3 regions of the Sinorhizobium mexicanum genome follow, and region 3 is predicted to be linked to each of the others. Evidence: predicted binding sites of a transcription regulator. Region 3 holds the regulator's gene; each other region holds the start of a gene.
The links. The regulator PhoB, encoded in region 3, activates phosphate uptake and scavenging genes when phosphate is short. The targets are predictions, from matches to a motif close to TGTCATNNANCTGTCAT.
Positions count from the first base shown of each region.

Region 1: FKV68_RS19105 (alkaline phosphatase D family protein) is a predicted target of PhoB. The motif match lies at 1,099-1,115, and genes of this name have one in related genera.
Region 2: FKV68_RS10430 (UDP-2,3-diacylglucosamine diphosphatase) is a predicted target of PhoB. The motif match lies at 1,553-1,569, and genes of this name have one in related genera.

Region 1 is NZ_CP041238.1:4,065,324-4,068,701, reverse strand. It holds gene FKV68_RS19115 (amidase) at 1-381, opposite strand, end outside; gene FKV68_RS19110 (KTSC domain-containing protein) at 607-828, shown strand; gene FKV68_RS19105 (alkaline phosphatase D family protein) at 1,234-2,796, shown strand; gene typA (translational GTPase TypA) at 2,919-3,378, shown strand, end outside.
Region 2 is NZ_CP041238.1:2,214,978-2,218,355, forward strand. It holds gene FKV68_RS10425 (MFS transporter) at 1-483, opposite strand, end outside; gene FKV68_RS10430 (UDP-2,3-diacylglucosamine diphosphatase) at 656-1,501, opposite strand; gene FKV68_RS10435 (NADP-dependent malic enzyme) at 1,678-3,378, shown strand, end outside.
Region 3 is NZ_CP041238.1:635,862-639,239, forward strand. It holds gene pstB (phosphate ABC transporter ATP-binding protein PstB) at 1-447, shown strand, start outside; gene phoU (phosphate signaling complex protein PhoU) at 593-1,306, shown strand; gene phoB (phosphate regulon transcriptional regulator PhoB) at 1,491-2,174, shown strand; gene FKV68_RS02980 (GcrA family cell cycle regulator) at 2,253-2,771, opposite strand; gene FKV68_RS02985 (aspartate aminotransferase family protein) at 3,188-3,378, shown strand, end outside.

The sequences.
Region 1 (3,378 bases), 890 kb from region 3:
CACCGGATAGTGCGGGTTGAGGCCGACGGCGGTGAAGGCGAATTCGGTCATGTGCGTCTTGCCGATGATGACGGCGCCAGCCGTCCGCAGTCGCTGGACGATCGCCGCGTCTGCCGTTGCCGGTTCCGCCGCCCGGCGGATGATCGAGCCGGCAAGCGTCGGTTCGCCTGCGACGTCGAAGAGGTCCTTGATCGAGACGATCCGGCCGTCGAGCGGGCCGAGGCCGCTTCCGTCGCTCAGCCTTCGGTCGGCGGCGTCAGCCTCGGCCCGGGCGGTGTCGGAATAGAATTTCACGAAAACGCGTTCTTCGTGCCGGCGCCCATCCAGGCGCGTGAGTACGGTTTCGAGCCGGTCGCGAGAGGGAGTTTTCGATTGGGTCAAGGCGAAGACCTCGTAAATGGGATGACCGTTGTTCGCATGATTCCGTAATTCAGGACCCGAGTTATGGACAATTCATGCAGCAATTCAAAGTGCTGCGGCTTCATTGCCGCAGCTGCCTCGCGCGGGACGGCGGCGCCAGGGTAGCCGTCATCGTTTATAAATCCCGCCCATTGATGTATGATAAGAGGCGTCAGCGACTTCTGGAAACCAACCGGGAAGACGCTAATGCCAATGTTGCAATCGTCTGCGATCCTGGACTCTTCCGCGATCCAACGCGTCAACTACGATGCGCGCCATCGCACGCTCAGCATCTGGTTCGTCGGCAATCGCAGGCCTTACCATTATCTCGATGTCCCGGAGAGCATCTACGAGGACTTCGTGCATGCGGACTCCGCCGGCAGCTACTTCAACCACCACGTGCGGGATCACTACGATTTCACGCACTGATGCGGGATGAGTGCGGTTGCCCCTCATCCGCCTGCCGGCACCTTCTCCCCGCAGGCGGGGAGAAGGGACGAGCGGCGACGCTTAATCTCCCTCAGAAACCTCGTCGGGCGTGGCACATGCTTCTGATGGAGCACGTCTCCTCGCCCCGCGTGCGGGGAGAGGGCTAGTCCTCGGGTTAAACCCGAAGAGAGAGGGCCGCTGTTCGCACCGCGAGACGCTTCCAATGTCGCGAAACAGGAAATCACGAAGAGCGCGCCGTCGCCGCCATTCCTTCACAGAACTGTCGCCAAACCGTTCAAATAGTTTCATCCCGCTGTAAAGCCGCTGACATGCGGCTCGCCAAAGGTCCGATCGCGAAATCGATGATTCGCGAATTTTTTGCGCATGTCGTTCCGGAGGCAAAATTTGGCCGATATTCGAAGCACGCTGACTAGGCGCTCTTTCCTTTTCTCCGCCGGCGCCGCCGGTCTCGTCGCTTCTTCCGGTCTCGCGACACCCTTCTACGCCCGCGGCTATGGGCGGCCGGAATTCGTGCACGGCGTGCAGTCTGGCGACGTCGATACGGAATCGGGAATGATCTGGACGCGGGTGGATCGGCCGGCGCGGGTGGCGGTCGAATACTCGACCACCGAAAGCTTCTCGAACGCCCTACGGCTTCCCGACATCGATGCGATGCCGCAGACCGACTGCACGATCAAGAGCCGGCTCGACGGCCTGCTGCCGGACCAGGATATCTTCTATCGCTTCACCGCAACCGATCTTTATGACGGCAATCGTGTCTCGGAGCCGATCGTCGGACGTTTCCGCACGGCACCCCTGCGCCGTCGCTCGGTGCGCTTCGTCTGGTCCGGTGATACTGCCGGCCAGGGCTGGGGCATCGACGATGTCGGCATGAAGACCTATTCGACCATCCAGCTTCACGAGCCGGATTTCTTTATCCATTCAGGCGACACGATCTATGCCGACAATCCCATTCCGGACGAGATCAAGCTCCGGGACGGCGGCATGTGGAAGAACCGGATCGTGACGCCCGAGAAGCGCGACGTCGCCCGCACGCTGGAGGAATATCGCGGCCAGTGGAAATACAATCTGCTCGATGAGCACGTGCGCGGCCTGAATGCCGTCTGCCCCACCTTCTATCAATGGGACGACCACGAGGTTTTGAACAACTGGTCGGCTTCAACCGATCTCAGGGACGATCCGCGCTATCCGGAAAAGGACGTGGCGGTGTATGCGTCGCGTGCCGCTCGTGCGTTCCACGAGATGACGCCGATCCGCACCTTGCCGACCCAGCCCGGACGCATCTTCCGCAAGGTCGCTTACGGCCCATTGCTCGACGTTTTTTTCGTCGATCTGCGTTCCTATCGCGGCCCCAATCAGGGGGAGGGGGAGTCCGGTCTCTTCGGCTGGCGGCAGGCGGATTGGCTGAAGCGTGAGCTGGCCGCCTCGCGCGCCACCTGGAAGGTGATCGCCTGCGACATGCCGATCGGCCTCGTCGTCTGGGATGATTATTCGGCACGGCGCGGGTCGGACGCGATCGCCAACGGCGACAATGGCGCGCCGATGGGAAGGGAGACGGAATTCGCGGACCTGCTGCGGTTCATTCGCGACAACGCGATCAACAACATCGTTTGGCTGACGGCGGACGTGCACTATACCGCCGCGCACCACTACGACCCGTCGCGCGCCGCCTTCAAGGAATTCCTGCCCTTCTGGGAGTTCGTTTCCGGTCCCTTGCATTCCGGCACCTATGGTCCGAAGGAACTCGATATGACCTTCGGCCCGGAGGTCCGCTTCATCAAGGCGTCCGGAGGCGGCATCGACAGCAACCTGCCGCCGTCGGCCGGTCTGCAATTCTTCGGCATCGTCGACATCAGCGGCCAGACGCGCCAGATGACCGTGCGGCTGATGGATCGGGAGGATAAGGAACTCTGGCGCGTGACGCTCGATCCGGGGGCCGTCGCGTGAGGCTGCAGAGCTGGTCTGCGCGCAGGCCCCCTTTCGCTTATGCAAAAAAACTTGTATGAGCGCGGCAACTGAAAAGCGGTACCCGCCCTGTCGCGCGTGCCCAGAACTTTCCGAGAGAAAAAATGAGCATTCGTAACATCGCGATCATCGCGCACGTCGACCATGGAAAAACGACGCTTGTCGACGAGCTCTTGAAGCAGTCCGGCGCCTTCCGCGACAACCAGCGCGTCGCCGAGCGCGTCATGGATTCCAACGACTTGGAGAAGGAGCGCGGCATCACCATTCTCGCCAAGGCGACCTCGGTCGTCTGGAAGGGCGTGCGCATCAACATCGTCGACACCCCCGGCCACGCCGACTTCGGCGGCGAGGTTGAGCGCATCCTCAACATGGTGGATGGCGCCATCGTGCTCGTCGACGCTTCCGAAGGCCCGATGCCGCAGACGAAGTTCGTCGTCGGCAAGGCGCTGAAGGTCGGCCTGAAGCCGATTGTCGCGATCAACAAGATCGACCGTCCGGATGGCCGCCACGAGGAAGTCATCAATGAGGTCTTTGACCTCTTCGCCAATCTCGACGCCACCGACG
Region 2 (3,378 bases), 1.6 Mb from region 3:
CCAGCCGCCAAGCATGGTCGCACCGATAAAGGCGACCGATCCCCAGACGCGCATATGGGCATAGTCGAAGCCCCAGCGCCTCACGCCCGAAAGCGCGATCGCCTCGACGATCGGCACGTAGGGCGAATAGACCGCCGATTGCAGCGCGTAGATGATGAGAACTGGCCAGAAGCTGTGCGCGTAGAAAAGAATGAAGGCGGTCGCGAGGGACAGGACGGCCGACCAGATCAACACGATCACCCGCTCGCCGATCCGATCCGCAAGCAAACCGGCGAGCGGCGCTGTAATGACGCGAATGAACATCGGGACGGCGAGAACGACGCCGATCTCGAAATCACTCATCGACATGGTGCTGAGCCAGACCGGGAAATACGGCATGGCAAAGCCGTTGACGATCAACGGCGCGCAAAAGAGCAGCGCTATGCGGAGCGCGAAACGACGCGGCGGAGGCCCCACATTCGAGGGCGCGGATGAGGGAATCATGGAGTGACCTGATGGCTGTAGGCCATCCTCTAGCACAACCGCGCCGCAACTCACCATAAGCTAGTTTTCGCCACAGGCCGTTCTCTGAAAAGAACGAAGAGAAAGATACGAAACCGTCTGGCGCCGCATTCCGCTGCCGCATGTTTCCTTTAAATCGTAGCCGATTTAGGAATCAGGCCGCCTGTGGCGCGAGGATATGCGCCAGCATCCTTTCAGCCTCATCCGACGCTTCCACCTCGATCATGCCGCCGCGCATCCGGTGCCAGGTGATCAACTCCATCCTGCCGTCGTGATGCTCGGCGATTGCCGTGCAGCTTTCGACCCAGTCGCCGGTGTTGATGTAGCGGATATCGCCGATGTCCTCGATCACCGCGTGGTGAATGTGGCCACAGATGACGCCCTGCGCGTCGTGGCGGCGCGCCTCGTCGGCTACGACCTTCTGGAATTCGCCGATGAAATTCACCGCGTGCTTGACCTGCAGCTTTGCCCAGGAGGAAAAGGACCAGTACGGCATGCCGAGACGGCGGCGGATCGCGGCCAGCCCGATATTGATGGCAATCGCCATGTCGTAGGCCCAGTCGCCGAGATAGGCGAGCACGCGCGCATTGCGCACCACGACGTCGAATTCGTCGCCATGCAGGACGAGATAGGTGCGGCCGTCGGCGGCTTTGTGCATGTGGCGCTGGGCCACCTCTATGCCGCCGAAATGGACGCCCGGGAAATCCCGCATGAACTCGTCGTGATTGCCGGGAATGTAGATGATGCGGGAGCCCTTGCGGGCCTTGCGCAGCAGCTTCTGGACGACGTCGTTGCAGGGCTGCGGCCAATACCAGCTGCGCTTCAGGCGCCAACCGTCGACGATGTCGCCGACGAGGATGATGGTTTCCGCCTCGTGATGGCGCAGGAAGTCGAGCAGGTAATCGGTTTTCGCCGCTTTTGAGCCCAGATGGACGTCGGAGATGAAGAGCGTCCGCAGTTTCCGGACCGAGTTCTGTTGGGATGCCGATGCCGCGGTCATGCGAGCCTCGTCTTGGTTGATCCTTTTGATGACCGTCAAAACCAGACTCGTGTTTCAGGAAGATGACACGACATGTGCGTGCGACAAATCCGGTGTCGGAAATGAACCAGAGCATAACTGTACGCCGCCCGCAATTCATGCCAAAAGGCGCCGATCAAGAAGAAGGAATGCAAGGCATGAATACGGGCGACAAAGTGAAACCGGTACCGGCAAGCGGGGACATCGACCAGCAGGCGCTTTTCTTCCATCGTTACCCGCGCCCCGGCAAGCTTGAGATCCAGCCGACCAAGCCGCTCGGCAACCAGCGCGATCTGGCGCTCGCCTATTCGCCCGGCGTCGCCGCGCCCTGTATCGCGATCAGGGACAATCCCGAAGCTGCTGCCGATTTCACCGCGCGCGCCAACCTCGTCGCGGTGATCTCCAACGGCTCGGCCGTTCTCGGCCTCGGCAACATCGGCCCGCTCGCCTCTAAGCCGGTCATGGAAGGCAAGGCCGTGCTGTTCAAGAAATTCGCCGGCATCGACGTCTTCGACATCGAGATCGACGCGCCGACCGTCGATCGCATGGTCGATGTCGTCTCGGCGTTGGAACCGACGTTCGGCGGCATCAATCTCGAGGACATCAAGGCGCCGGAATGCTTCGAGGTGGAGCGGCGCCTGCGCGAGAAGATGGAGATACCGGTCTTCCACGACGACCAGCACGGCACCGCGATCATCGTTGCTGCCGCCGTTATGAACGGCCTCGAACTTGCCGGCAAGGATATTGCCGAGGCGAAGATCGTCGCCTCCGGCGCGGGCGCGGCCGCCCTCGCCTGCCTGAACCTGCTCGTTACGCTCGGTGCCAAGCGGGAAAACATCTGGGTCCACGATATCGAGGGTCTCGTCTACAAGGGACGTGAAACGCTGATGGACGAGTGGAAGTCCGTCTATGCACAGGACAGCGACAAGCGGGTGCTTGCCGACAGCATCGGCGGGGCCGACGTCTTCCTCGGGCTTTCCGCCGCCGGCGTGCTGAAGCCCGAACTTCTTGCCCAGATGGCCGAGAAGCCGCTGATCATGGCGCTTGCCAACCCAACTCCCGAGATCATGCCGGAGGTGGCCCGCGCCGCCCGGCCAGACGCCATGATCTGCACCGGACGATCCGATTTCCCGAACCAGGTCAACAACGTCCTCTGCTTCCCGCACATCTTCCGTGGCGCCCTCGATTGCGGCGCGCGCACGATCAACGAGGAGATGAAAATGGCGGCGGTGCGGGCAATTGCCGGCCTTGCGCGCGAGGAGCCGTCGGATGTCGCCGCCCGCGCCTATTCCGGTGAGACGCCGGTGTTTGGACCAGACTACCTCATCCCCTCGCCTTTCGACCAGCGGCTGATCCTCCGCATCGCTCCGGCCGTCGCCAAGGCTGCGGCCGAAAGCGGCGTCGCGACCCGCCCGATCCAGGATTTCGACGGCTACCTCGATAAACTGAACCGTTTCGTCTTCCGCTCCGGCTTCATCATGAAGCCGGTCTTCGCGGCGGCCAAGAACGCCCCGAAAAACCGCGTCATCTTTGCCGAAGGCGAAGACGAACGGGTGTTGCGCGCCGCTCAGGTGCTGCTGGAGGAAGGCACCGCCAATCCCATCCTGATCGGCCGCCCGCAGATCATCGAGACGCGTCTGCGGCGCTACGGTCTCCGGATTCGCCCGGATGTCGACTTCGAGGTCGTGAATCCCGAGGGCGACCCGCGCTACCGCGACTACGTCGACGATTATTTCGCACTCGTCGGCCGCCGCGGCGTCATTCCTGAAGCGGCGCGTACGATTGTGCGCACGAACACGACGGTGATCGGCGCGCTTGCGGTCAAGCGAGGTGAAGCGGATTCGCTGATCTGCGGCGTG
Region 3 (3,378 bases):
GTCGCCTATGGTCCTCGTATTCATGGCCTCGCCCGTACCAAGGCGGAGTTCGACGAGGTCGTCGAAACCAGCCTGCAGAAGGCCGGTCTTTTCAATGAGGTCAAGGATCGGCTGCACGAGCCGGGTACCGGCCTTTCCGGCGGCCAGCAGCAGCGTCTCTGCATTGCGCGCGCCGTAGCTGTCAGCCCCGAAGTAATCCTGATGGATGAGCCCTGTTCTGCGCTCGATCCGATCGCCACCGCCAAGGTGGAGGAACTCATTCACGAGCTGCGCGCCAACTTCACGATCGTCATCGTGACCCACTCGATGCAGCAGGCCGCGCGCGTCTCGCAGCGCACCGCCATGTTCCACCTCGGCAATCTCGTCGAGGAGAACGATACCGACAAGATGTTTACCAATCCGGATGACCAGCGCACGCAGGACTACATTATGGGTCGGTTTGGCTAAGCCAGGCGACAGAGCAATTCCAGGGAGAGTGTGAAACGGTTTTCCGTCCGGAATTGTGTAAGTTCAAAGAGTTAGATCATTTCAATGTTTCAACGAAACAAGGAAGTGATCTGGTCAACCGGTTTGCGAGTTCGAGGAACGAAACATGTCATCTACACACATCACGTCGGCTTTTGACGACGAGCTCAAATATCTGACGCGCCGCGTCTCGGAAATGGGAGGCCTTGCCGAGCAGATGGTGGCCGATTCCGTCCGGGCGCTGGTGAATTCCGACCTGGCGTTGGCGCAGAAGGTGATTTCCGACGACGCGATGCTGGACGATGCCGAGCGCCAGATCGGTGACAAGGCGATCGTCACCATCGCCAAGCGTCAGCCAATGGCCTCGGATCTTCGCGAGATCATGGGGTCGATCCGTATCGCCGCCGATTTGGAACGCGTGGGCGATCTCGGCAAGAACACTGCCAAGCGCGTGATCGCGGTCGCCGGATCCGGCATCCCCCGCAAGCTTGCGCGGGGCCTGGAGCATCTGGCGGAGCTGGCCCTGGTCCAGCTCAAGGAGGTGCTCGACGTCTACGCTTCTCGCTCGCCGGAAAAGGCGAACAGCATCCGCGAGCGCGACGAGGAGATCGACGCGATCTATACGTCGCTTTTCCGCGAACTGCTGACCTATATGATGGAAGATCCGCGCAACATCACGCCGTGCACGCATCTTCTGTTCTGCGCCAAGAACATCGAGCGTATCGGCGACCACGCGACCAACATTGCCGAAACGATCTATTACATGGCGACGGGCGCCCAGCCGCAGGGCGAACGGCCGAAGGACGATAATACGTCGACGCTGGGCTCAGTGACGGACTAGAGCATCCCGCTTTCAAAAGGAATCGTTGAAAGCGGATAAGATGCTCTGGAAATCAAAGTGCTAGAGCGCCCGATAGCCGCATGCCCTGGTGCATGCGTTGATCTTGTCCCGGTCGCGATTTTTCGCGGCCACAGAGTGTCGCGGTGGCGTGATGGCACCCGCGCGTGGGAAGGAGCATGACCGAATGTTGCCGAAGATAGCCGTTGTCGAGGACGAGGAGGCGCTGAGCGTTCTCCTACGCTACAATCTCGAGGCCGAAGGTTTCGACGTCGATACGATCTTGCGTGGAGACGAGGCTGAAATCCGGCTTCAGGAGCGGTTGCCCGATCTCCTGATCCTCGACTGGATGCTGCCCGGGGTCTCCGGCATCGAACTCTGCCGCCGGCTGCGGCAGAGGCCGGAAACGGAGCGTCTGCCGATCATCATGCTGACCGCGCGTGGCGAGGAAAGCGAGCGGGTTCGTGGTCTCGCTACCGGCGCGGACGACTATGTCGTCAAGCCGTTTTCGACGCCGGAACTGATGGCGAGGGTGAAGGCAATGCTCAGGCGTGCCAAGCCCGAGGTGCTTTCGACGCTGTTGCGTTGCGGCGACATCGAGCTCGATCGCGAGACGCACCGCGTCCACAGGCGTAGCCGCGAAGTCCGGCTCGGACCGACGGAGTTCCGGCTGCTGGAGTTCCTGATGTCCTCGCCGGGGCGCGTTTTCTCCCGTTCGCAGCTTCTCGACGGCGTTTGGGGACATGATATCTATGTCGACGAGCGCACCGTGGATGTGCATGTCGGCCGTCTGCGCAAGGCGCTGAATTTCTCGAACATGCCCGATGTCATTCGCACCGTGCGCGGTGCCGGCTATTCGCTTGAAAGCTGAAAGCCGGCGGCCTCCTCGGCAGGCATCAAAAAAAGGGGCGTCACCGCCCCTTTTTCAATTGCGTTCGCTTGAGGCCGGTCAGCGCATACGGCGGCGCTCGGCGGAAGGCTGATAGGCGAGCCGCGTGTGATAGCTGCAATAGGGCGACGATTCCGGCGAGTCGTTGCCGCAGAAATGGAACTCCTCCTTCAGGGGGTCGCCGATCGGCCACTTGCAGGTGCGCTCCGTGAGCTCCGTCAGGCCGAGGCGCCGGGACATCGGGACGACGACGTTCGGTGCGAGTTCGAGGGTCTGATCGGCGACGAGATCGACTTCGATCTCTTCCTTGAGGACGGTAGCGCCGGCGGTGCGGGTGACGGTGCGGGTGGCGACGCGCGCGGCATAGTTCGGCGCCCGGGGGGCGGACGTGGTGCGCTTCGGGCGTGCGGCAGTGGTCGCGCCGCCCGCCTTGGCCCGGCCCGGCAGGCTCAGCCGGTGAACTTTGCCGATCACGGCGTTACGGCTGACGCCGCCCAGTTGAGCCGCGATCTGGCTGGCGCTCAGGCCCTCGGACCACAGCTTCTTCAGTTTCTCCACCCGCTCGTCAGTCCAGTTCATTTCTGCACTCCCCGTTCTCGGCGTTGGATGGCAGAATCCATCACCAAGCTCCGGAAAAACTCCGGAGCTGCAACGCGATAACTCTTTTGGTGACTAGGTCCGCCGCATGCGTCTAGTAATTGAATATTAACCTACTGGCAGGGTGACTCCGTGGCAAGAGTCGCGGGAATCGCGCCGAATCGATTTCGGAGTTTTCCCCAACTTGCTGGCTGGCCGTTGCATTTTTGCAAGCCCCCGCGGCATGTTTTTTCGCGCGTCGGAATCCGCGCGTTCAAGCTCGCGGCAAGCCTTGGTTTTGTTGACATTGCGGTGCGAAATGGGAATAGTGCCTGCGCCGCCGAAAGGCGGCATTTTTGATTTTTATCGGACGCGATCGCCCGATACCGATGCCAACAGGACGCAAGGAGAAGTTCGCCATGGCCGCAACAACGCCGCTCTACGACACCTATATGCGCGCGCCGTTGCGTTTCGAGCGAGGCGAGGGCGCCTGGCTCATTGCCGAGGACGGCTCGCGCTATCTCGATTTTGCCGCCGGCGTTGCCGTGAATTCGCTTGGCCATGCCCACCCACACCTCGTCGAGGCGCTGAAGGCGCAGGCGGACAAGGT